2 regions of the Leptolyngbya sp. CCY15150 genome follow, and region 1 is predicted to be linked to the other one. Evidence: predicted binding sites of a transcription regulator. Region 1 holds the regulator's gene; the other holds the start of a gene.
What was found. The regulator HrcA, encoded in region 1, represses chaperone genes, less so after heat shock. The targets are predictions, from matches to a motif close to ANTTAGCACTCNNNANTNNNGAGTGCTAANT.
Positions count from the first base shown of each region.

Region 1 (10,789 bases):
AAGCCTATGTCGGTCTGCAGCGCTACGAGGAAGCGATCGCTGCTGCCGATCAGGTGATCAGCCACCAGCCCAGCCATGGGCCAGCCTGGGGCCATCGAGCCGTGGCTCTGGGGCAGTTGGGGCGGACGGGAGAGGCCCTAGCGGCCATCAGCCAAGCCCTAGAGGTTCAGCCCCAATCCCCCGATCTTTGGTTACAGCAGGGGCAGATTCTTAGCCTGACCGGGCAGGAAGCAGAAGCGATCGCTGCCTATGACCAAGCGCTCAGCCACAACCCGTCCCGTTCCCTGAAACTGGATCTGTTGACCCAACGCAGTCGCGTCCTGTGGCGCTTGGGTCAGTTCGACGCAGCCCTAGCCACAACCCAGGAGGTGCTCAACCTCGATCCCACGTCCCTTGAGGGATGGCACATTCAGGGCATGGTGTTGCTATCCCTCAACCGTCATGCCGAGGCGATCGCTGCCTATGACTACGCGATCGCTCTGGATCCCAAGAGCATTCAAGCCTGGACAGGCCGCGGCTCTGCCCTGCGCTTTGCCGGTCAGGAAGATGCCGCCCAGCAGGCCTTCCGGCAAGCCGACGATCTCCGGCAAGCCCTGCGGCCAAACGCTCCAGCGCCGTCGCCCTCCTGAGTGGCGAGTTCATACGATAGGATAGACATAGGGTGAGGGCGATCGCTCCCCAGATGCTCCTGAACGTTGGCAGGAATCCTCGTCTCGTATGCAGGGCTACAGTTGGGGTAAGGTGCGATCGTTATGATGCACACCGAACCCGGTTATCTCATAGTCGAAGGTTAGGTATATGACCTCATTTGCCAGTTCCACTGCCCGGTCAGATCTAAGCGAGTTACGTCGCCTCAAAGGCCTCCTCCCCCCTGAGCTGCGGAGTTGGGTCACCGTTGAAGCCGCCATTGATGTGACACCACCGCTGATCACCTCCGAAGAAATTGGTAAAGATCAGGTTGAGGTGCAGATCGACTTAGAAAAGTGGGATGCCCTAGCCATTGATCAGCGTAATTTACTGTTTTGGCATGAAGTTGCCCGCATCCAAAACGACACCATTCCTCGGGATGGCTGGGAAATGGCGGCCCTTGCCATTGGTCTTGGGGGTGCGGTGGGAGAACTGTGGGTGCAGGATGGCCTCCTCCTTGTCCTAGCCCTAGCGCTCTGCGGCTTCTCAGGATTCCGTCTCTATCAACGCAACAACGGCAGTAAGGTGTTGCGGGAAGCCATTGATGCCGATGAAAAAGCGATCGCCCTGGCCACTCGGTTTGGCTATACCCTGCCCAATGCCTACAAGAGCCTGGGAAGCGCCCTCAAGGTGTTGGTGGAGCAAACGCCGAAAAAACGCGCTCGCCGTAAATATCAATCTCGCCTAGATGCCCTGAAAAAGAGCGCCGCTCGGGCGAAATCCAAGGCCAAGTCCATGCGCAGCGAACCTGCCTATTAAGGCAAGACTGCCTGAGATGCCAAGGGGGAAGGTTAGGATAGGAATGGCGCAGTTCTCTAGCCCGCGCGGCGGTGAGGGAATGCCGCCATGCCCACTGTGCTAAGCAAGTGAATGACTGACTCTCTAACGCCTCCCCTCTCCCGATCGCCCTTGCCGAATAAGGGGCGATCGCTCACCCTCGCGGTCATTGGCGATGTCCATGATCAATGGGACATCCACGACGAACAAGCCCTGCGCCACCTCGGGGTTGATCTGGTGCTGCTGGTCGGCGACTTTGGCAACGAAGCTGTATCTGTGGTGCGGTCGGTGGCGGAGATGGCCTTGCCCAAGGCGGTCATTTTGGGGAACCATGATGCTTGGCATACGGCCACAGCTTGGGGGCGGCGCAAATGTCCCTACGATCGCAAGCTTGAAGATCGGGTGCAGCAACAGCTTGATCTTTTAGGCGCGGCCCACGTGGGCTATGGCAAGCTCGACTTTCCAGACTTAGGGCTGAGCATTGTCGGTAGCCGACCCTTTAGCTGGGGTGGCCCAGACTGGCGCAACAAGTCTTTCTATCGCGATCGCTACGGCGTGGAAAGTTTTGCCGCTTCCATCGAAAAAATTGGAGCGGCCACCCAGCAAACCAGTGAAGAGGTGGTCATTTTTATAGGTCACTGCGGCCCAGCAGGATTAGGCGATCGCCCTGAATCGCCCTGTGGTCGTGATTGGCTGCCCATGGGCGGCGACTATGGTGACCCGGATTTTACCGGAGCGATCGCCCAGGCTAAGCAATGGGGTAAATCTGTTCCCCTGGTCACCTTTGGGCATATGCACCACAGCCTACGCCATACCAAAAAACGGTTGCGCGAACGGTTGGTGCAGCAGGACAACACCGTTTATCTCAATGCCGCCAGCGTGCCCCGGATCGTTGCCACAGACTCGGGCTGGCTACGCAATATGTCGTTGGTAACCCTGGAGAACGGAGTGGTGACCAGGGCAGCGATCGCCTGGGTCGATCCCACCTATACGATCCAGCAAGAAGACGTACTCTATGCGGCCGATCCAGTCCTGCCCTAGCCTCCAACAGGCCAAGCTTGCTCCAGCCGCTTCGCCAAATCCACAATATCGTCATAGCGAGCGATCGCCCCCAGCCACTCCCTAGGCAATCCCGCCAGACCATAGGCCAACCCTGCCAGTCCGCCGGTCACCGCCGCTGTCGTATCCGTATCGCCCCCCAAATTCACCGCCTTCAGCACCGCATCCCGATAGGATTGAGTGGTTAATAGACACCAGAGAGATGCTTCCAGGGTGTGAATGACATAGCCTCCAGAGGTGATGGCATCTTCAGGCAACTGGTCAATCTGACCCGTCGCGATCCGGGCAAACTCTGGCCACTCTGCCACAAAGGGCGGCACTTGGTAGAACGACGTCACCTGCTGCACGCCCGTCTGGTAGGCCGTCGCTAGATCATCGCCCTGTAGCAGCCGCACCGCAATGCTGATGTATAGGCCACAGGCGATTTGCGATCGCGGATGGGCATGGGTAATACAAGACACCGCATGGGTCTGCTGAATCACCTGCGCTAATTCCCACCGTGAGGCACAGAAGGCCATCGGCAAAATGCGCATCAACGAGCCATTGCCATTGTTGCTCTCACTCTTGCCCCCAGCCTCAACTGCCGGTACACCGCGCTGCAGCTGAGCGATCGCTTGCTGAGTGGTACCACCAATATCAAAAACATTGCCGTGGGGCGTCCAGTAGGCATCTTCATACCAACGCCGAAAGCGATCGCCGATATCCTCCGGATCAAACCCAGTGCATAGGCTTTCTGCCAAGCACAGCATCAGCGAACTATCGTCTGACCAGGTGCCCGGTGGCTGGTTCCAGGTGCCATAGCCGCGCATATCGGTCACTGGATCCTGTCGCCGCTCTGCCCGACTGGTGAACTCCACGGGGACGCCGAGGGCATCAGCCACACAAACGCCGAGTAACCCGGCCATCACTGGGGATTCTCTATCAACCATGGAACTCTCTGATTGTAGGGGTAGTAGGTGTCAGTAGGAGGACGTACCTGTGGGTGAGCATTTCGACGGTGCTCTATGCTCACATCCGGATGAGACGAGGGGTGAGCGGAGTTGAAACCCGGTACCTTCGCTTCATGGAATGGCGTCCACCGGTTAGGTAGCCTGGCTCATGACATCCGATAAATGATCCGCCGCCGCTTCCACCAAGGCGATCGCATCTTCGTAGACCATGCGCGTGGGCCCCAACATGCCAACACTGCCCACGGGCACATTATCCCGTTGATAGGTCGCAGAAACCAAGGCACAGGCATTCATGGGCTTAATGGGATTTTCTGAACCAATGCGCACCACCACCCGTTTGCGCGGCGTTCCCGGATCCGTCGTTTCAAAAATCAGCGGCCAAAGCTGATCTTGCTCCTCTTCTAAAAGCTGCATCAACGTCTGCACTTGTTGCAACTCAGAAAATTCTGGCTGTCGCCGCAGCACTTCCGCCACGCCGCTGACCAAAATCTGGGTGGGTATGGGAGTTTGGCTACGACGGCTGAGCTGGTTTAGGGATTGTTGCAACAGGCTGGCATACTGTTCAAACTCCCGTCCCAGTTCTGTCCAGTCTAGGGTAGACAAGTCACTCAGCGATCGCTCTCGCAGTTGCTGGGTCAGGAAATTGGAGAGAATTTGCAACTCCCGGTCAAGGCTTTCTGGATCGGTGGGCGTGTCTAACTGCGGCAGGGTGATCAACACCGACTGGGTTTCGTAGCAATCGAGCACCACCACCAGCATGATCCGCCGCGTATCCACCTGCACGAGCTGCACGTGGCGCAGATGGGCCGTGCGCGACTGGGGTAGGGTAACCAGGGCAATGTAGCCACTGATGTTCGACAAAATCTGGGCCGCATGGCGCAGTAGGACATCCACGCTGTAGGTTTCTGCCTGTAGCTGATCGGACAGGAGTTGATCTACCTGACGGGCGATCGTGTCGGATGGCTTAATCAAATGATCGACATAGATGCGATAGCCGGAATCCGACGGCACCCGGCCGGCAGAGGTGTGGGGTTGATAAAGCAAACCTGCCTTCTCCAACCGCCCCATGGCATTGCGCACCGTCGCCGAACTGACGTTGAGATTAAATTCTTCAATTAACGCCCCAGATCCAACCGGCTTGGCCGTTGCCACATAGTGACGCACGGTGGCCCAAAGAACCTGCTGTTGGCGATCGCTTAGCTTAATATGCATAGCCGATAAAATCTTAAAGCTAAGTGAAAACAAAAATGGATAGAGATGCTACGTAAGACTGTAGCGTTCTCAATGACACCGCGATCGTAGCAAGAACTACGGGGGATCCTAAATTCCATCAGGTTAATACTGGGGAATACTGGGATCGACGCGGATCGCGTAGGCGGCAATGCCCCCTGCTAGGTTCTTGACGTGCGTGAAGCCTTGATGTGCCAACCACTGACACATATGTGCCGATCGTATCCCGTGATGACACATGACAATGGTCTCTGTGTCTGGGTCAAGCTGCGCTAGAACTTGGCCAGACCAAGCTTCAAACTGACTCAAGGGTAAATTCACAAAGCCCTCTAGATGAGCGATCGCTACCTCTTGAGGCTCCCGCACGTCAAGTAACTGGAGGGGCGCGACGACCCCTGGATGGTCTTGCCGCTGGGCGAGATACTCCGCAAAGTCTTCTACGCTGATCTGAGGCAAGGGCTCGTAGGATTGGGCAAACATGAATCGTTAACGTGAGTTGTTATGAAAATCTAAAATCTCTTACCCATTAACCTAGCAAAGTTTGGCAAAATCCGTGATCAATGATCCATAACGAGGATTCATATCGAGCATCTTATCGATTCAGATCTCAAACGCCAACAGCGGCATCCCAGAGGACACCGCTGCACCAAATGTTCTATGCACTTAGCCTGAAGACCCTCATCCCAACCGTCTTCCAGGGCGCTAGAGAATCTGTGAAAGCACCTAATACCACACTCTCTGACTCCCCTTCTCCCCTTGTGGGAGAAGGGGTTGGGGGATGAGGGGAAACGATGGGGCAGCTAACCAGGGCTAGAAGGGAATGTCGTCGTAGTTAGGTTCGGGGTCAGCGGGAGGCTGATAGGCCGGGGGTTGATAGGCCGGGGCTGGCGGAGCCGCAGGGGGCGCGTAGGGAGCTGGGGCTGTATGGGCAACGGGGGGCGCGGCAACGGGGCGAGGGGCCGGTGTCGCAGGCGATGAGCTGGATGCTGCGTCGGAACTCGTTTGGATCGAGGTGGTTAGTAGGGTATCCGCGCCGAGGGGGTAAATGCGCTGAATGGTCATCTCGGCCAGCTTTTCCTTAAAACCTTCAGGACGCTCGACGGTATTCATGCCCAACCGTCCTTCGAGGACAACGCGATCGCCCTGGTGATATTGAGCCTGGATGCTCTGAGCCAAGTTGCCCCAGCCCACAGCCTTAATGGTTTCCATGGGGTCGTTATCGCGGAGCCCCGGAAATTGCACGACCAATTCTGCGATCGCGGTTTGCCCGTCTGGGGTATAGCGCAATTCAGGATCTTTGACAATTTCCGCCATCAAAATAAAGTTATTCATTCCTTCGTCCTCAAGATTACAAGCACCCTGCTGAAGCAGTGAGTGGCGATCGCTTCTAGGTTTCCCTCAGCAGCTACAGTAATACACTTTCTAAACTTTGATCGTGATCTAATTCTTCCATGCCCAACTCATGATTAACAAAATCTTGGACATAGGAGCGATACTCCCGCAAGGTTTCGTCTACCCAGCCGCGATCGTTGCTGTTGGCTGCCAGGTGTACGAGGGGTTCCCCAGCGTCAGGCAAGATGAGAATCCAGCTATCGGGCTGCTGGGAATTGAGAATTTTCACGCCATCGGTTAAATCTAAAGTCTCTGCAGGATGGCTTTCGACTAAGCGACGCATCAGAGCTCCCTTCACCGTCCAAGGGCAGCGCACGGTAATCGATCGATGGCAGACGCGGGGGAGGTCGGCGCGGATTTGCCCGAGGGAGCGATCCTGGAGGGTGAGCATTTCCATGAGTTTAGCAATGCAGAACATGGCGTCAAACCCAGGGTGAAGCTGGGGAAAGATGAAGCCCATCTCACCGCTGCCGCCGACCACCACATTACGGTTAGAATGGCAGGCTTCCATGAGGGCGGTGGGGTTAGCCTTAGTACGCACAACGGTACTATCGTGGCGGCGGGCAATCTGCTCCACGGCGCTGGAGGCATTCACGGGCACCACCACGGTACTGCGAGGATTATCGGTGAGCAGCATGTGAATAATCAAGGCGGTGAGCTGTTCGCCCCGGATGGCGCTGCCAGACTCGTCTACCAGAATGAGCTGTTCACCATTGGCGGAAACCTGCACGCCCAAATTGGCCTTGAGGGCTTCTACCACGTGGCCTAGCTGATCCAACAGGACTTCGCGATCGGCGGTGGAGGGAGCTAGCTGACTGAGGCTGGCATTGAGCACCACGGCATCGCAGCCGAACTTGGCCAGAAGCTGGGGTAGGATAGCGCCCGATACGGCGTAGGCGTAGTCGATCACCACCTTGGAGTTGCTGGTGCGGATGGTGTTGATGTCGAGATGGCGTTCAAAGACAATGCTGTAGAGGTCAACCACCTGGGTGGGATAGACCACCTGACCGATCTCGGCGACCTGGGCCCGACGGAAGTCTTCCTTGAAATAAGCGCCTTCAATTTTCTTTTCGTGGGCCTTGGAGAGGTTGATGCCATGTTCATCAAAAAACTCGATGAGCATGTGATCGCAGCGTTCGGGATGTAGGCGGATGTGCAGCCCCCCAACCACAGCTAGGGTGGGCACCACGGCCCGGGCTAGGGGAATGGCGGTGGCTTCTAGGTTTTGCACATTGATGCCGACGGACATCAGCCCCGCAATCAGCGATCGCGACACCATGCGCGAAATACTGCGCTGGTCGCGGGAGACGGTGACGTGGGAGCCGGGTTTTAGGGTAGAACCATAGGCTGCCCCAAGGCGCACAGCAAATTCTGGCGTGATGTCAATATTGGCTAGGCCGGATACCCCACGCTGGCCAAAGAGGTTGCGATGGGCCACATGTCCCCAGATCAGGTTCATGTTGAGAATGGCACCGGGTTCGATGATTTTGCTGGGCCAGATGCGCACACTTTGGTTGACCTGCGCTTCTTCACCCACGCTGGAGAGCGACCCCACCACGGCTCCTTCCAGCACATGGGCACGGCGATCGACCCGTACACCCCGAGCCGCAACACAGGCTAAAAGCCGAGATTCTTCGCCCAAAATAGCGCCATTCCAAATGATGGAACGCTTAATCTCGGCATCAGCTCCGATGGTGACGTTGTCGCCAATAATAGTGCCGGAGCCGATCGATACCCGGGGACCGATGCGGCAGTTGGTGCCAATCATCACGGGAGTTTGAATCTTGGCGCTGGGGTCAATGCGGGTATTTTGTCCTATCCACAGACCGGGCGATCGCTCTTCATAGCCATACTCCACATACACTCGCCGGTAGAGAGCATCATACTGAGCTTCGCGGTAGGCTTCCAAATGACCGACGTCACACCAATAGCCCTCAGCGATGTAGCCATACATGGGTTCACCTTGCTCCAGCAAGGTGGGAAAGAGGTCTTTGGAGAAATCAGCCTCTTGATTGGCGGGTAAGTAGCGCAGCACCTCGGGTTCTAGGATATAAATGCCGGTGTTGACCGTGTCGGAAAAAATTTCGCTGCTGGAGGGTTTTTCTAAAAAGCGGCGGATACGCTGCTGGTCATCGGTAATCACCACGCCAAAATCTACCGGATTTGGGACATGGGTGAGCACCAGCGTGGCTTTAGCGCGACGAGCTTTGTGGAAGGCGATCGCTGCACTGAGGTCGAAGTCGGTAATGCTATCGCCGCTGATCACCACGAAGGTTTCATCCAGCAATTCCGACACATTTTTGACACAGCCGGCAGTCCCAAGGGGCTGATCTTCCTCCACGGCATAGGTCATCTGCACCCCGAAATCACTACCGTCTTGGAAGTAATCGCGCATAACATCGGGAAGATAGTGAAGCGTCGCGATAATTTCGGTGATGTCGTGGCGCTTGAGCAGGTTGACGATATGTTCGGCAATAGGACGATTGAGAATCGGCACCATTGGTTTGGGAACATCGCTGGTCAGCGGCCGTAACCGCGTTCCTGATCCGCCAGCCATGAGCACTGCTCGCATATACCCTCCTTAATTCGCTACACCATGCTGCTTCAGCACTGCTTACATCCAAGACCAGCCTCTAAGGTGACACATCTCGAACCTTCCATCCAATGGAGCGATCGCTTACTACGCAGCCCTAGGGAAGACGATGGGTCCTGAGTCTGCCTTGTTGGATATGCCAAGCAATCTGATTTGCAGGTAGGCAAGATTGGTCATATCCATTTGTTATTACATTTTGTAAATAACAATTAAAAAATATTGATTTTACTATCGTTGCATCACCTTGAGCATAGCGAAGAATTCAGCATTTACGGCATTTTTCTCTAGGATGGTCGTCTGTTGATCGCTCGATCGAGACCAATAGATGTACCAATAGATGGATTGAGAACAGGGCATGTTCTGGCTGATTTATTTCCTAGCTATTCCATTCTGTTTGGGATGCTGAGCATGGTGAAAGCGGGCTTATCTTGCTCAGCATATCGTGAAGAGACGCTAGAATTTTGTTGGCTGTCCTACACTCTCCGCTCTCCTGACTTGGCTGTTCTGCCGCCGATTCAGGGCAAAATGATAGAGTTAAGAGGTATGCCTGCGTCTAGTCTCAAGTTTTAGTTGGAATTGTTGAGTGGTACCTATGGTAAACCTTCTGATTGTTGCGCTAGCCGTTGTTTATGTAGGCGGCATCTGGAAATTCTGGGCTGGGTTTAACCGCACCAACTTTAGCGGTGGCCGTCTCTACCTATCCCTGATGTGGCCAGTGCTGGTGGTGGCCAACAAGTCCTATCGCCAAAATTTTACAAAGGCTCTCAAAGGCTAAGCCCTGATTGGCACTGGTGCCTTGGCCTAGGGCTGGTCATCCTAGACCTCCCGAAACCAACGGGCAGGGGCAGACGTGCTGCTTGTTCCAAGACAACCAAGCTCAAGGTCTTGGATTGTGGCAGAGCTTGAATTTTCTTACTGAGGTGGAAGCAGCAGGATGCCCTGGGATGATTCTTCATTGGCCGGCGCGTTGGGGGATATGGGCGATCGCTCGTCCTGGTATAACCAAATTGATGCGGTGGCGGAGCGGTTCAATCGCGAATATCAAGGTCAGCCCTTTGAGCTACCGGACGAAGTAGAGGCGATGCCCATTTTTCGCGACTGGACGTCTGGAGGGCTCACGTCTCGAATTGCTGCCCCTTTTTGGAAGCTGGCGCAGCCCAAGAAAAGTCAGCGTTGCCTCGATGTGGGCTGTGGCGTCAGTTTTTTAATCTACCCATGGCGCGACTGGAATGCTTTTTTCTATGGGCAAGATATCAGCGACATCGCTTGCGATAGCCTAAACTCCCGCGCTCCCCAGCTGAATTCCAAGCTGTTTAAGGGGGCGGCTAAAGGGCCGGCCCATCAGTTGCAATACGAGGATCAGCAGTTTGATCTCGCGATCGCCACTGGCTTCAGTTGCTACTACCCCTTGGACTATTGGGAAGCGGTTTTAACCGAGATGCGGCGAGTGCTGAAGCCCGGCGGCACCCTGGTGTTTGATGTGGTGAACCCAGAATCGGCCCTGGCAGAAAATTGGGCTATTTTGGAAACCTACTTGGGGGCGGAGGTGCTGTTAACAGAGCTAGGGGAGTGGCAGGCGCTGCTGAAGCGATCGAACACCAAGGTGCTCAAAACCTTAGACCATGAGCTATCGCGGCTCTACAGTCTACAGTTTCTACCCTAGATCATTCCTCGATCATCCCTAGATTCATCCGGGTGCTCACCGGTTTCCCCAGCGATCATGGCGCAGATGGCGTCGGCTAAGTCGCTGATCTCGGCAGGCTTGGGCTGGAGATAGGCCTGGGGAGCCGTGGCGTAGCGCTGGGCCATCTCCTGTTGGGCAGCGCTGGCTGTTGGACTCTGCACCACCAACAGGGGCTGCTTCAGCCAGGGAAGCCGCTCGGTGAGCAGTTCTGCCTGCAGTTCTGCCCAGCGGCGCTGGAACAGGAGGCGACAGGCGGCGGGCGATCGCTTCAGTTTTTGGTAGGTTCGGTGGTGCGATCGCCATTGCGACTGCTTGCCTAGCAGCCAAGCCAAGGGACGCAGCAGCCATAGGAGCAACGTCCAGATGGGAAAGGAACCGACCCATCCCCGGGCTCGTCGCCAGGGATAGCCATGATTG
Region 1 covers NZ_JACSWB010000157.1:14,622-25,410, forward strand. The annotation lists gene JUJ53_RS07680 (tetratricopeptide repeat protein) at 1-629, shown strand, start outside; gene JUJ53_RS07685 (DUF3318 domain-containing protein) at 799-1,446, shown strand; gene JUJ53_RS07690 (TIGR04168 family protein) at 1,558-2,505, shown strand; gene JUJ53_RS07695 (ADP-ribosylglycohydrolase family protein) at 2,502-3,452, opposite strand; gene hrcA (heat-inducible transcriptional repressor HrcA) at 3,606-4,685, opposite strand; gene JUJ53_RS07705 (rhodanese-like domain-containing protein) at 4,809-5,183, opposite strand; gene JUJ53_RS07710 (single-stranded DNA-binding protein) at 5,514-6,035, opposite strand; gene JUJ53_RS07715 (mannose-1-phosphate guanyltransferase) at 6,109-8,667, opposite strand; gene JUJ53_RS07720 (hypothetical protein) at 9,281-9,463, shown strand; gene JUJ53_RS07725 (class I SAM-dependent methyltransferase) at 9,665-10,351, shown strand; gene JUJ53_RS07730 (alpha/beta hydrolase) at 10,348-10,789, opposite strand, start outside.

Region 2 (10,789 bases), on a different contig from region 1:
CAGGGATACCAATCGGCCGGTATCATCCAACAGGCTGGATACGAGCGATCGCAGCCCAGCGGTCAACGCAGCCCCTACAGGTTCACCTGTCGCCTGGATGCCAAGCCCTAGAGCCCATGCGATCAGCCCATGCCCCAGGAGATGACATACCCCAAGGCTGGAATGCGTGCCATGCCCATGGGTAGCCCGGCACCGATGGTCGGTGCTGCTTGCAGCCAGCGATCGCTCAACGGATACGCCGTTGAGGTGCTGTAGAAGTGGCTGTAGGGCAAGGGGTCTAAACATGGAACTAGCCAGGGTTGAACGGTGAAGATAGAAAAATTTTGAACAATACAGGTCTAAGCAAGATAGATCAATGGCTTGACGCCCAGGAGGGGCAACGGTGAAACCAGTCGGGAATCACAGCCAGACCTGACCTGGAAACTGGAAAGCAGATGCCATTAATCCCAATACAACTCAAGTATCCAAATACTACACTTGTAGCATCTAGAATGTCCAGCTTTTTTCACGATCTTGAGGATGTCCTTAGGTTTTCCATTCTGTCACCAGGGTGAGGCTTAACCAGGTGCCCCGATCGTCATAGCTGCGAATCAGCCGCTGGCGGAGATCAGGGCGCACCAGCCAACCTGCTTCCAAGAAGAAAGAGCGCCGGTTGGGAATCGTCAAAGGTGTGTTGCAAGACGCTCCATCAGGCAGCATCAGCAGTTGGATTGCATAGGCTCCTTGCTTGAAGGTGAGCGTCGCGCCATCAATGCTGGCTTCAGAGGTAATGTAGCGATCGCTCCATAGTAAAGATTGGACGAGGCGATCGCCCTCGCGTTGAATCGTGAGCGTCGTGCGACAGGTGGTGGGCGATCGCAGATCGGCATAGAGGGTAATCGCTTCCCCGCGCCATAGACCGACGAGTTGATCCACCGTCAGGGGTGGGCGCTCTGCCGCTTGGCTGCCCTGCCGCTGTTCGCGAATCAGAGTGATGCTGTCCAGATGGCTCTCGGTGTTAAAAAGCGGCACCAAACGTAGGCGGCGATCGCCCTCAATAAACCCAAATTCAGCCCCAAACTGCGAGAAGGGGCCGTACTGCATCGATCCTTGGGAAAAGGCTCCGTTTTCAAAAAACAGGACACTCCGACTTAAGGAGCTGTACTCAAAGGTTTGAGCAGATTCAGCAGCGCCATTGCTGGGAAAACGCTGCACCGTTTGCTGCATGGTTGATCGATCCGTCGTGGGCACCAAGGAAACCAGCGTCGGCGTGTCTGATTCGACCTGTCCACTGGTTCCAAGACGCGTGAACGAGCCGGCCCACATACCTGAATTTTTCAAAAGGCGTTCCCATTGGGAGAGGGAAGGTAATTCCGTCATCGACCTGCGCATAAATGTTGATGATAGCGATGTCACGGCGATAAGCGATCGCTCTATCGGTGACCACATCTATAAGATGCAGGATTTTCGATTCGTTTGCAGCCTTTTTGTAGCCTTTTTAAAGGACATCGCCTGGCCAATAGTTGTCTATCATGGCTCTACCAACGATGAGACTCCGCGCCCCTCCAATGGGGCTTAAGGTTCATGCCCCTTACCCCAATCTGCGAGAACAGAAAATCTCATCATGAGAATTACTGAAAAATCTGTGCCGAAATTATCAAAATTCACACAAGCTTGTATAATGACAGGCTCAGTCTTTTAACAAAATGTAAAGTATTAGAGAGTGATTAATATGGTCATTTCTCAATCAATCTGGGTTGCGTCGTATACCGTAGCGGCGACACTGACAGGGCAGGCTGCATCTAGCTTAGAGATGGGTTTATCGGATGCACTGCTCATGGCGGAAGCTGGAGTTTCCCAGGTATCGCCCCAGCTAGGCGAGCAGCTCATCAGTGACCTCAACCCAGATTTTAAAAAGCCAACGTGGCAAATGGCTTTCAATTCCGATGATCCCCAAGGCGATCGCCCGCCATCTGAGGCACCCTTGTGGCTAGGAGATGCGTTCAACTCCATGGCCGTCATGCCCGAGTTGTCTACGCCTTTGTCGGTAGACGTCACCTACGTCCCGCGCTTCCACCTGCCCCTGCCTGAGGGAGTAGAGATGCCATCGGCCTTTCAGCCCATAGCCTCCGATCATCAATGCATGCCCTTCCCAGGCGAGGAGGTGGGCCTGCTCACCAGACCGGTATTAGCCAACGACAAGCACCAAGCCAGCTATCAGGTTTGGGTGGGTAAATATCCAGTGTTCGAACTGCCCACGGAAATTCGAGCCGATTGGGTGGCGCAGCGACTACGCTACCAGTTGGAAGAATTTTCCTTGGAGCCCATGAATGTGCGGCTCGTGCAGCGCGATGGCGTCCCGACGCTGTATCTCAACGATCAATTGCTGGTAATGGTGCATGATGACCTAGCGACAGCCTATGATCGCAGCGCCGATCTTCTGGCGATCGCTTGGGCCAACAATTTACTGATTGCCCTAGGGCAATCCCCCATGTCCCTCGTCGAAGCCCAAACCCAGCTTTATGGTCTTGCCTACACCGGGGAAGTCATGGATGGTCTGGCATCTTGGTATGGCCCCTATTTCCACGGTCGCATCACGGCGACAGGGGAAACCTTTGACCAAACCGAGCTGACCGCAGCCCATCCCTCTCTGCCCTTTGGCACGTACTTGGAGGTGATCAACCTAGACAACGACCAATCTGTGATCGTGCGCATTAACGATCGCGGCCCCTACGTAGGAGAGCGATCGCTCGATCTGTCTCACCAAGCAGCCCAGTGCATCAACAGCGAGGGAAGCGGAGTGGTTAACTACGAAGCCCATGTGCTGGCAGCCCTTCCCCAAACCCCTCCCACGTCGTCTGCCGCCCTCGTGAATGATCACCTGATTGCCCAGGCTCAAGAGCGACGGCAGGATAATCCGTCTTAGGGGTGCTGGTGCCATGGTTTGACCTTAGAGCTACGGGAGAAACACCCCCTGGTTGAGATCTGGTTGAGATCGGTAGGTGCGATCGCAAGAACAGCTTGGTCTAAACCTAGCTAGAGGAGGCATTCAGGAGCGATCGCCCTTCATCCCTTACAGTTCTAGACAGGTTTGTGAGCCACCCAATACTTGCTCATGAAATGGGTTACGGTCGGTTCCACCGTGAATCCGGACGTTTCTAAACGTTTCACCAAGTCATCGGTCACATAGTGGCGGTAGTAAGGTTCATGGAACATTTTCGGGAAGTTGCGCATGTTCACCGCAAATTCAGGAGAATCACTTTCCTGAATCGAGTCACAAATGACCAGCGTTCCCCCCGGCTTCAGCACCCGAAAACATTGATCGATCACAGCTTGGCGGGCTGCCGGCGGCAGTTCATGAAACAAAAAGACACAGGTTATTCCATGAAAATAGCCATCTTGGTAGGGCAGTGCTTCTGCATTTGCCTGGGCCAATTGGGGCAGCTCGCCCGGCAGTTGAGATAGATGTTGATTAGCCTTGCGGAGATAGGCAGGCGACAAATCTGTTCCATAGAGTGAAGCTTGGGGGAAAGTGCCGCGCACAAACCGCAGCGTTCTCCCGGTTCCGCAAGCCACATCCAGAACTCGCAGTTGGCTGGGCAGCACGGTGCTAAACGCCGCCAGCCCCTGTTTCAACGGTGCCAGGACTCGCCGCCGCATGGCATCGGCGGAGCCATTGAAGAGAATTTCTACCTGCAGGTCATAGAGGTTAGCAGAAAGATCGCTGAGATAGCCATTGGTTTGATGGTGAAAATTCTGCAAATAGTAGCTGGGATAGGCCTCGGTATTGATCGTCGTGTCAAAGTCTTGATGACGTTTTTGCTTAGCCCGCTCCCAGATGATGGGCATATCCATCACTAACAGGGGATAGAACCGGAAAAAATCATCCCAGGGATTATCAAACAGCAGCTCGACCGGATACACACCCTGCTCTGCATCATGCCAATCCGTCTCCAGTAAAACGTTGAGTCGCTGATGAAGCAGAGCCAGAATATCTGCGGGCAAGGAATCGGTTTGGCGGTCTTCGAGAGGAGAAAAAAAGCTGAGCATTTGACTGCTCAGGGTCTTATGGGCTAAACCAAATGCGCTCTTGCCTTGCTGAAACGTTTGATAAGCCAGCTTAGTCAGGGTATCTGTCATGGGATTGCTTAGCAGAAATTCATCGATTCACGGTTTACTGTAAATAAGTGTAACGAAGAAATGAGGGTCAGTTCAGCCGAGGATGGAAAACTCCTCAGAAATGGCAGATCCCCTTTTCGGTACAATTAGGGCGATAGATCAATCAGTTGAGAGATCCAAGGGATAGGTATATGCGAATTTTAGTCATGGGTGGCACCCGCTTCATTGGTGTGTACCTCACACAGCTTTTGGTTGAGCAGGGGCATGAGGTGGTGCTGTTTAACCGAGGCAATCGGCCCGCTCCGGTTGAGGGCGTAGCCCAGATCCATGGCGATCGCCAAGATGCGGATGACCTAAAGCAAAAGCTTGGTGATGAACGCTTTGATGCCATTTTTGACAACAATGGCCGCGAGCAGCGCGACACCCAGCCGTTGATTGACCTTTTCAATGGCAAGGTGCAGCATTTCGTCTACGTGAGTTCCGCAGGGGTCTACCAAAAATCCGATCAAATGCCCCATCTGGAGGGAGATACGGTTGATCCCAACAGTCGCCACAAGGGTAAGTTTGAAACCGAGGCCTCCTTATTTGCCCAAGCCGTACCGTTTACTTCAGTGCGTCCGGTTTATATCTACGGCCCCCAAAACTACAATCCCCTTGAAGCCTGGTTTTTTGATCGCATTGTGCGAGATCGCCCCGTTCCTATCCCCGGCAATGGGCAGCATCTCACCCAGTTGGGTCACGTGTACGATCTAGCTATGGCCATGACCCAGGTTTTGGGCAATCAGCAGGCCGTTGGTAAAATTTACAACATCTCCGGCGATCGCTACGTCACCTTTGATGGCTTAGCCCGCGCCTGTGCGATCGCGGCGGGCAAAGATCCCGAACAGCTCCAGATCGTCCATTACAATCCCAAAGACTTTGACTTTGGCAAAAAGAAAGCCTTTCCCATGCGCGTGCAGCATTTCTTTACGGATATTCATCACGCCCAAGCTGACCTAGGCTGGCATCCGAAGTATGACCTAATCGCTGGCTTGAAAGATTCCTTCCAAACCGACTACCTGGCGAATGGGGGCGATCGCAGCCCCGTCGATTTCAGCCTAGATGATGAAATTCTAAAAAGCGCATAGTATTTCCAGGGGGGCAGGCTACCTTTACCACCAGCACTGGATCGGATACCCTGAATGTGTCCTTTGTAACTCAGTAGGATAGCGCTATCCTAACGCTAGGATAGCGATCGCCCTCAAGTAGCTTGGCGCTGCATCGTCAGTTTGGCCCACGGGCGGGACGGATCATGGTTGTGATCCTCTCGCTAGATGCAACAGCTAGCCTACGGAGTTCGTTTAGCCATGGGAATGTTACCGTGGCGATGCGGATATAGGTCACGCATATAGGTTACGCATACGGTTCACAGATTCAGGTCACAGATTCAGGTCACGTATACAAGTCAGCGATCGCACTGGATCAGAGCGTGTATGGCCCACAAAGTTCATCAACGTGCCGACAGGTAACTCCATGGCAGAACTGGTGACATCACTGACAGGGCGGATGGCTAGTACTCTGAGGCATCAGTAACCCGCCTATGTGCTGAGGCGGGAAACCTGGTGTGTCCTAGACTTCCTTTTCGTTTTTCTGTCCTCGTTCTTCTGCCTTGCGGCCCCAGGAACTGTGACCTTGTTCATGCATCCGTCCGAGTAGCCATGCCCAATTGATTCATTCACTGGAATCTATGAACGCATCCAGTTTTCAAGACTCGTCTCTGTATGAGCTAGCAGCCAGCATCGAGCAGGTTTCCCAACCCCTGCAGGTCAGTCCCACCACGTTCAAGTCGATGCTGTCGGCGATCATGGATGTGCTCAGTGAGGCGCAAGAACCCGCAACGCTGTGGATGAAGCTGCCTCGGGGCTATGCATGGTCGAGTGAAGTCGAGCGCTACCAACGGTCGGCCCATCCCGACAGCGCTATCTATATTCTTAAAAATCCCCAATCTGCCTACCATACCCCTGAGGAGAGCGATCGCCCCCCCTCTCGCCCCGTAAGCGGCGACTCCAACATCTTCGACTGGGACTCCGACGCGGATTCAGACATTCATTTTATCGAGCCCCTGCCCTCGCCGTTTACAATCTGTTCGGCGACCTCCCTCCCCCTAGCGGCCCATAGCCAACTGCGACGGGAATATTTTTTGATGGTGCGATCGCCTCGATTTTCCGTCCTGCTGCTGGCCCATCGTCCGCGCAGCGTCCGTCCCAGCACCAGTCCTGACCCGGCACCTCCCAGTATTCGTCCCCAAACCACGGCAATTTTGAGTGATGAGGGTAACCCCAGTCGGCGGAAACACCCCCTCCTCTGCATTTGCTCCTTTATTCCCCAAACGATTCAGCAGGTCTTCTCCGGCGTGCATCAGGCGATTCAGGCAGGACAGCTCAGCGAACCCAGCCCCGAGGGTCAGGCGCTGTTGGAGCAGTGGGATAACCTCACCCAAGGGGAGGCGATCGCCCCCAGCCCAGCCCTGCTCGGACAATTCTACAGTCGACAGATGTTTTACCAGGAAGAGCTGTGGCATCGTAGCGCCGCCGATCGCAAACTATCGGAGCAAGTCGCCACCCTCCAGCTCGAATGCGAAGGCTTAACCAATCGTCTGCGGATCAAAGATGAATTCCTCAAAAACGTGGGGCAGGAGATGCGCACCCCCCTCACCACCATGAAGACAGCCCTGACCCTGCTGGAATCGCCCAACCTACGGCCGCCCCAGCGCCAGCGCTACATGGAGCTGCTCACCAAGGAATGCGATCGCCAGAGTGCGTTGATCACCAGCGTTTTAGACCTGATGCAGCTAGAAGACCATGCCGACCATGCCCTGATGCAGCCGATTCGTCTATCGGACGTGGTGCCCGGCGTCGTCAGCACCTATCAGCCCCTCGCCCGCGAACGCGGCATGATGCTGGCCTACACCATTTCCAGCGATCTACCCGCCGTGTCTTGTTTGCACAAATGGCTCAGCCAGATTGTCATCAACCTGCTGGATAATGCGATTAAATTTACCCCCCCCGGCGGCGAGGTCTGGGTGTCTGCCAAGCAGCAGGGTGACTACATCCAGCTTGAATTTAAAGATACCGGCGTGGGAATTGCACCGGCAGAGCTATCGCGAGTTTTCCGGCCGTTCTATCGCCTACGGGGCCATCAAGAAGATCAGTCGTCTGGGCCCGGCCTAGGATTGTCCATGGTGCAGCAACTGGCCCTCAACTGTGGCGGTTCGGTATCCGTGCGTAGCCGACCCGGGGAAGGATCGATCTTCCATGTCCTCCTACCGATTTACAATACCTGAGGGCTGAGGCCGTCAACCCAGCAATCAGCATAGCGAGGCATAGGACGGTGAGAATTTGGCAAGCGGACATTTATCGTCGCCCCCTACGGGATGAGGCGGGCAATCCTTTATGGGAAGTTGTGGTCTGTGAGGGCGATCGCGCTCTACTGATCGCCGCTTGCCCCCAACCTTCCCTCAGCAGCGCATGGCTGACGGCGCAGATCACCACCGCCATCAATCTCCATGGCCAGCCCGATCGCCTCCAGGTGTTTCGTCCCCAATCCCTTAGCCTGCTGGAAACCGCTTGCCAGAGTCTGGGCCTATCGGTGGAAGCCACCCGCCATACCCCCCAGCTCCACGCCCTTTTGGAACAGCGGGCCCTAGACTATCCCCACCTGCCCAACTACACCGGGGAAGCCTACGACCCCGTCGCCCTCGACCGCCCGCCGCCGCTGCCCCTGGCCGATAACCTCTGGGGAGAAAGCTGGCGCTTTGCGGCGATCGCTGCCAGTGACCTCGACCTAGTGTTTGGCGATCGCCCCATTCCCATTCGCGTTTGGCCCGAAGCCTTAACCCCCCAAAGCCTAAAACTTGCCTCCACCACCATGGTGCCCGGTGTCGTGATTTACGGGGGGCGGCAGTCTATGGCCCTGGCCCGCTGGCTGGAGCAGGCCGATCCAGTATCGCTCCACTACATACCCGGTGCTCCCGATGGACTGATTCTCGAAGCTGGTTTGGTGGATCGCTGGATTCTCACCACCTTTGATGATCCCGAAGCGATCGCCGCCGGACAGACCTATCAACAACGCCTACAAACCAGCCAGGGTCTACATTTCCTCCTAGTACAGCCCGATGACTCTGGGGTCACCTACACCGGCCTATGGCTGCTGCAAACGGCAACCTAACCGTAGCCATGGGTAACTTCAAGACCGCTTCAGTTCGGGAAACCGTACTGATCAGTAAGTTGCGGAGGCCTACCTCAGTCCGTTAAATTAGCACTCAGGAGGTGAGAGTGCTAATCCCTCATTCCTCACTGCCCTCGCTTCACTACGAGTTGCGATCGCAGTGGCTACGACTGCTCAATCAACCAGGTTGATCTGAGAGAGCCGTAGCATCCGTTAAAACTTATATGCCTTGCACACCGTGCAATTCTAAGTTTTTTCTATTACACCGACGAAGTTGGAGAGTATTCCTATGGCAGCAGTATCCCTTAGCGTTTCAACCGTTAAGCCCCTAGGCGATCGCGTTTTTGTAAAAGTGAACGCATCTGAAGAAAAGACCGCTGGTGGCATTTTGCTACCAGACACCGCTAAAGAAAAGCCTCAGGTGGGCGAAATTGCCGCCGTTGGCCCCGGTCGGCGCAATGATGACGGCTCCCGCCAAGAAGTCGAAGTGAAAGTCGGCGATAAAGTCCTCTACTCCAAGTACGCAGGCACTGACATCAAGCTCAGCGGCGAAGAGTATGTTCTCCTGTCCGAAAAAGATATTTTGGCCGTCGTTGTATAGACGCCATGAGATTTGAGGGCTAGACGATCCCTGGGTTCCGAAGCGATCGCATGGTCAAATTAGCACCTCACTCAATCCCTGCATTTCAACACATCACTCAACACTTGAAACTGAGAACTTTCTAGGACATCGAACACTATGGCTAAGCGCATCATTTACAACGAAAATGCTCGTCGTGCTCTCGAACGCGGAATTGACATTCTAGCCGAAGCAGTGGCAGTCACCCTAGGGCCCAAGGGCCGCAACGTGGTGCTAGAGAAGAAGTTTGGCGCACCTCAAATCGTGAACGATGGTGTCACCATTGCCAAGGAAATCGAACTAGAAGACCACATCGAAAACACCGGTGTGTCCTTGATTCGTCAAGCGGCGTCCAAAACCAATGATGCGGCTGGCGACGGCACCACCACCGCCACCGTCTTGGCCCACGCCATGGTTAAGGAAGGTCTGCGTAACGTAGCCGCCGGCACCAACGCTATTTCCCTGAAGCGCGGTATCGATCGGGCTACGGCATTCTTGGTTGAAAAAATTGCTGACCAAGCCCGCCCCGTGGAAGACTCCAACGCGATCGCTCAAGTCGGTACCATCTCTGCTGGTAACGATGAAGAAGTGGGTCGCATGATTGCCAGCGCCATGGACACCGTTGGTAAGGAAGGCGTGATTTCCTTGGAAGAAGGGAAATCCATGACCACCGAGCTAGAAGTCACCGAAGGGATGCGCTTTGAAAAAGGCTACATCTCTCCCTACTTCGCCACCGACACCGAGCGCATGGAAGCGGTGCTGGACGAGCCCATGATCTTGATCACCGACAAGAAAATTGCCTTGGTGCAAGACCTTGTGCCCGTGCTAGAGCAAGTGGCTCGCTCCGGTCGTCCCCTGCTGATCATTGCAGAAGACATCGAGAAAGAAGCCCTAGCAACCCTGGTGGTCAACCGTCTACGCGGTGTGCTGAACGTGGCTGCTGTCAAGGCTCCTGGCTTCGGCGATCGCCGTAAGGCCATGCTGGAAGACATCGCCGTGCTCACCGGCGGTCAACTGATCACCGAAGATGCTGGTCTGAAGCTCGACAACGCCAAGCTGGAAATGCTCGGCAAAGCTCGCCGCATCACCATCACCAAAGACACCACCACCATTGTTGCAGAAGGCAACGAAGTGGCTGTGAAGGGTCGCTGTGAACAAATCCGTCGTCAAATCGACGAAACCGATTCCTCCTACGATCGCGAAAAACTGCAAGAGCGCTTGGCTAAGCTCTCCGGCGGTGTGGCCGTGATCAAGGTCGGTGCTGCCACCGAAACCGAAATGAAGGATCGGAAGCTGCGTCTAGAAGATGCCATCAACGCGACCAAAGCAGCCGTTGAAGAAGGTATCGTCCCCGGCGGCGGCACCACCCTGGCCCACTTGGTTCCTGACCTAGAAAGCTGGGCTAGCACCACCCTCAGCGGTGAAGAACTAATCGGCGCAGGCATTGTGGCTCGGGCGCTCACCGCTCCCCTGAAGCGCATTGCTGAAAACGCCGGTCAAAACGGTGCTGTGATTGCCGAGCGCGTCAAGGAAAAAGACTTCAACATCGGCTACAACGCCGCATCCAACGAATTCGTTGACATGTTTGAAGCTGGAATCGTGGATCCTGCCAAGGTGACCCGTTCCGCTCTGCAAAACGCCGCGTCGATCGCTGGCATGGTGCTGACCACCGAATGCATCGTGGTTGACAAGCCCGAATCGAAAGAAGCGGCTGGCGCTGGCGCTGGCGCTGGCATGGGCGGCGACTTCGACTACTAAGACTACGGTCTCAGGTCTTTCCCCTAGGCTGGTTCCTAGGGGACGACCCATGGGGCGATCGCAGATCACCATCGCTGGCCACAGTCACTGATCACTATCAGCGATCAC
Region 2 covers NZ_JACSWB010000172.1:67,923-78,711, reverse strand. The annotation lists gene JUJ53_RS11350 (hypothetical protein) at 1-285, opposite strand, end outside; gene JUJ53_RS11345 (DUF3598 family protein) at 526-1,305, opposite strand; gene JUJ53_RS24655 (hypothetical protein) at 1,205-1,558, shown strand; gene JUJ53_RS11340 (septal ring lytic transglycosylase RlpA family protein) at 1,712-2,905, shown strand; gene JUJ53_RS11335 (class I SAM-dependent methyltransferase) at 3,061-4,119, opposite strand; gene JUJ53_RS11330 (NAD-dependent epimerase/dehydratase family protein) at 4,290-5,225, shown strand; gene JUJ53_RS11325 (ATP-binding protein) at 5,825-7,420, shown strand; gene JUJ53_RS11320 (Tab2/Atab2 family RNA-binding protein) at 7,468-8,304, shown strand; gene groES (co-chaperone GroES) at 8,594-8,905, shown strand; gene groL (chaperonin GroEL) at 9,044-10,681, shown strand.
Region 2: groES (co-chaperone GroES) is a predicted target of HrcA. The motif match lies at 8,390-8,420, and genes of this name have one in related genera.